DNA from 2 places in the Blautia sp. OM07-19 genome. Region 1 is predicted to be linked to the other one. Evidence: riboswitches for the same ligand, from Rfam matches in the RefSeq annotation. Region 1 holds a riboswitch; the other holds the start of a gene.

The links. A riboswitch is a leader RNA that binds a small molecule or an ion and turns the genes downstream of it on or off. The one in region 1 is predicted to bind ZMP and ZTP.
Region 2: it holds a riboswitch for ZMP and ZTP, as region 1 does, so the genes downstream of both, DXC01_RS14515 (formate--tetrahydrofolate ligase) here and DXC01_RS08640 (IMP cyclohydrolase) in region 1, are expected to answer to the same signal.

Annotation. Positions count from the first base shown of each region.
Region 1 covers NZ_QULA01000009.1:80,636-83,107, forward strand. The annotation lists gene DXC01_RS08635 (phosphoribosylaminoimidazolecarboxamide formyltransferase) at 1-576, opposite strand, end outside; gene DXC01_RS08640 (IMP cyclohydrolase) at 597-1,310, opposite strand; ZMP/ZTP riboswitch at 1,372-1,451, opposite strand; gene guaB (IMP dehydrogenase) at 1,655-2,472, opposite strand, start outside.
Region 2 covers NZ_QULA01000024.1:15,566-18,037, forward strand. The annotation lists gene DXC01_RS14515 (formate--tetrahydrofolate ligase) at 1-1,290, opposite strand, end outside; ZMP/ZTP riboswitch at 1,412-1,493, opposite strand; gene xylB (xylulokinase) at 1,761-2,472, opposite strand, start outside.

The DNA of each region.
Region 1 (2,472 bases):
ACGTCCCTGTTCGAAAGTCACGCCATATACCTGCTTGTGTTCCAGCGGAGCCGGTACATAATCCGGATCGATCTCGATCACGTTGTAATTGCCTTTTTTCTTCTGTTTGAGGATCTCAAGGGCTTCCTCTGTGTAACCCGGTGCGATCACGCCATCGGAAACTTCTCTCTTGATCAGCATTGCTGTGTCTTTGTCGCAGACATCAGAAAGAGAAATAAAATCACCGAAAGAAGACATACGGTCTGCGCCTCTCGCTCTTGCATAAGCGCAGGCAAGCGGGGAAAATTCTTTCCAGTTCATATCGTCTACCCAGTAGATCTTTGCAAGTGTTTCTGTCAGCGGAAGTCCGACTGCTGCACCTGCAGGAGAAACATGCTTGAAAGAAGTTGCTGCCGGAAGTCCTGTTGCTTTCTTGAGGTCTCGTACAAGCTGCCAGCCATTGAATGCATCGAGGAAGTTGATATATCCAGGTCTTCCTGAATGAACTTTGATCGGAAGCTCACTTCCGTCCTCCATGTAGATCCTGGAAGGTTTCTGGTTCGGGTTGCATCCGTATTTTAACTGTAATTCGTTCATCTTATCTCATCCTCCGTATCTTACTTGTTTTTGTTTACGATCTTTGTCTCATAGTTTCCTGTTGCGATGTCGATGTAACGTACAAACAGGGAAACTTTGTTGTCTTCGTTCAGGCTGTTCCAGAGAAGTTCTGTGAATGCTTCCATATCGTCCGGAATATCTACGAGTTTCGGTTCTCCTTCAAAGCTTGGGAGCGGATTTCCGTCGCATTTGTAAGTGTGGATGAAACGTCCCTCACCTGGAATTGCTTTTTCGTATGCGTAAGTGTAACGGAGGCAGGCATCCGGATTTCCGTTGTTGCTCTTGAGGATTGACATTGCGTAACTGTATTCGCCGTTTTCGATGTGCATGACACCGGAGATCCTTGGTGTATAGTTCGGTCCGTCCGGCTCAAATTCGCGGGATCTTAAGGACTGTTCGAAGGTGAGCTGTTTGTCCATTCCTTCATAGATCGTGTCTGTCTGATCGCCGTTTGTCACAATTGTCTTATTTCCCAGTACACGTACCGGAGCATAAATGATCAGGCTCGGATCTGTCAGTTTGGATGGATCAAATGCCTGTGTGCGGATTCCCTCTCCATCCTCGACAAATACTCGATTCCTGCTGTTTTCACTTCTTCCCATGATAAAATAAGCTGTTACTGCTTTGGTTCCGTCTGCGGAACGTCCAATGATGATTCCTCTTCCCGGATAAGAGTTGCTTTTCAGTTCATTTTCCAGTGAAATTCTTTCCATGATTCGTCTCCTTTAGTGTTGTAATAAGATACAAAAACCGCCTGGGTAGTCTGTTGCTTACACAGGCTGCCCAGGCGGTCGGCACGTTACTTACTGCACTCCCTGTAGGTGATCCTACTTCCGCCAGTCATGCAGTCGTTATAATATCATAATATGTTACTGTTCACTTCGTTCACAGTAACTTGGTCAAAATGCCTTCCAAATCACCTACGGTGATAGCATTTTGCCCTGTATGTCTCGGGATTTTGCCATATTCATGGCAAAACACCTCGCGGGATACTACCTGCGAACAATTACATAATATACTACTTTATTTAGTTTCGCAAGAATAAAAATCAAAACAATTATTCATCCACGCTGTAGTTCGGAGCTTCCTTGGTGATGTGGATGTCGTGCGGATGAGATTCTTTGAGGGATGCAGCGGAGATCTTGATGAATTTTCCGGTTGTCTTAAGCTTCTCAATGGTTTCTGCTCCACAATATCCCATACCGGAACGAAGACCGCCCATAAGCTGGAATACAGTGTCCTCAACATGTCCCTTGTATGCTACACGTCCTTCTACACCTTCCGGAACGAGTTTCTTCGCATCCTGCTGGAAGTAGCGGTCCTTGCTGCCGTTCTCCATGGCTGCGATAGATCCCATACCACGGTATACTTTGTATTTACGTCCCTGGTACAGTTCGAAAGTTCCCGGGCTCTCGTCGCATCCTGCAAAGATGCTTCCCATCATGCAGACATTGGCTCCTGCTGCGATCGCCTTGGTGATATCTCCGGAGTATTTGATTCCGCCATCTGCGATGATCGGGATACCATAGCGGTTAGCTACTTCATAGCAGTCCATAACAGCTGTGATCTGTGGAACACCGATACCTGCAACGACACGTGTCGTACAGATGGAACCAGGTCCGATACCAACTTTGACAGCATCTACACCGGCATCGATCAGAGCCTTGGTAGCTGCTCCTGTGGCAACGTTTCCTGCGATCACCTGAAGATCCGGATATGCATCCTTGATCTGGCGTACTGCACGGAGGATATTCTCGGAATGTCCATGTGCGGAGTCTACAACGATAACGTCTACATTTGCCTTAACAAGTGCATCTACACGTGCAAGAACGTTAGCTGTGATACCAACGGCTGCACCGCAGAGCAGACGTCCCT
Region 2 (2,472 bases), on a different contig from region 1:
AAGAACTTCTTCTGCAAGTTTGATTCCGCCTTCTCCGCCTTTTGCCCATACTTCAGAAAGAGCTACGTTTACGCCGAGTTCTTTGCACTTAGCTTCTACGAAGTCAAGCTCTGCCTTGGTGTCGGTCGGGAATGCGTTGATGGCAACTACGCAAGGAAGTTTGTATACGTTCTTGATGTTGCTTACATGTTTCAGAAGGTTCGGGATACCTTTTTCAAGAGCTTCCAGGTTTTCGTTGTTGAGGTCAGCTTTGGCTACGCCGCCGTTGTATTTCAGAGCACGTACGGTTGCTACGATAACAACTGCACTTGGATGCAGGTCTGCCATACGGCATTTGATATCGAGGAATTTCTCTGCACCAAGGTCTGCACCGAATCCTGCTTCTGTGATCGCATAATCAGCAAGTTTCATTGCCATCTTGGTTGCTGTTACGGAGTTACATCCATGAGCGATGTTTGCGAATGGTCCGCCGTGTACGATCGCCGGAACGTGTTCCAGTGTCTGAACGAGGTTCGGTTTCAGGGCGTCTTTCAGGAGAGCTGTCATAGCGCCTTCTGCATGGAGGTCACCTGCTGTTACCGGTTTCTGCTCGGATACTTTACCGTAGGTATATCCGATAATAATTCTGGAAAGTCTTTCTTTCAGGTCTTTGATGTCACTTGCAAGACAAAGGACTGCCATGATCTCAGATGCAACGGTGATGTCATATCCGTCTTCACGCGGCATTCCGTTTGTTCTTCCACCGAGGCCGTCTACTACGTTACGGAGCTGACGGTCGTTCATGTCCACGCATCTTCTCCATGTGATCTTTCTTGGATCGATGTTCAGAGCGTTGCCCTGGAAGATATGATTGTCGATCATTGCTGCGAGCAGGTTGTTTGCTGCTCCGATCGCATGGAAGTCACCTGTGAAGTGAAGGTTGATGTCCTCCATCGGAACTACCTGTGCATAGCCGCCGCCTGCTGCGCCGCCCTTAACACCGAATACCGGTCCGAGGGATGGCTCACGGAGAGCTACCATAACGCTCTTGCCGAGTCTCTGCATACCGTCTGCAAGACCTACTGTTGTTGTTGTCTTTCCTTCACCTGCCGGTGTCGGGTTGATAGCGGTTACAAGAATCAGCTTGCCGTCCTTTTTGTCGCTTTCTTTCAGGAGATTGTAATCGATCTTTGCTTTGTACTTACCGTACTGCTCCAGATATTTGTCGTCAATGCCTGCTTTTTCTGCGATCTTGGTGATCGGCTCCATTGTGCACTCCTGTGCGATTTCGATGTCACTTTTGAATCCCATAATTTTCTCCTTTCTTTGCCGATAACGCCTGTCGTGATTGCCCCGTCACCAAGCAACCATGGCGTTGATTTTTAATAAGCCCTCTTTTCTTATTAAAAAAAGCAGTATCTGAGTTACCCTCAAATACTGCCCAGACGGTCGGCGTTACAAATCTCCTGCTCCCTCGTGGTATCTCCACAATTCCGTCAGTCACCGGAGACTCTATTTACTTGGTGAGAAAAGATTATCATATTTATTGTCATTTGTCAATAAATTGTCGCGATTATTATGTTTTTTTATAAAACATAAGGAAAACTTAAATAAAATTTGTTATTTTATCATACTATTATTTAACGTCAGCCCGTTCTGTCCTGATGCACCAGGCGTGGCCCGGTGGGGAGCGCGAGGGGAGAACGGCCTTCGCAACTTCGAGTGCCCTCCCCTCGCATAAGGTTTTGCAGTTTCCAAACTGCGGGAATCGGGGCAGTACCCTAGAAAAGTGGTTTAAGGGCCGGATACAGTTTCTTAAACTTCTGATACTTTTCTTCGTACTTCGCCACAAGTTCTTCCTCCGGCTCAACGGTGTCAACGACGTGAGCCATCTTCTTTCCGATGGTCTCAACATCCGGATAAGCCCCACATCCTACAGCAGCCAACATGGCGCCACCCATGGACGGTCCTTCTTCTACGTCGAGAACATCAACTTTGAGGTTCATCACATTTGCAATAATCTTTTTCCAGAGCGGGCTCTTTGCGCCGCCGCCGCAGATCTTGGTTCGTTCGATCTTGATACCAAGTTTTCTTGCAACTTCGAGGGAATCGCGAAGTCCGAAGGCTACGCCTTCGAGAACAGCCTGTGTCATATCTGCTCTTGTAGTGTCCATGGACATTCCGAAGAATACACCTCTTGCGTCAGGATTGTTATGTGGTGATCTTTCTCCCATCAGGTATGGAAGGAAGAATACATTGTTTTCGCCGAGTTTCTGGATCGGTGCCTGCTCTGCTGCGAAATCCTTGGTCTGAAGGATTTCCTCTGCCCACCATTTGTTACAGGATGCTGCGCTCAGCATGCAGCCCATCAGGTGATAGCTTCCGTCTGCATGGCAGAAGGAATGCAGTGCATTGTTTTCGTCAACGCCGAAGTTTTTGCTGGAGATGAAGATGGTTCCGGAAGTTCCAAGGGAGATGTTGCACTGTCCATCA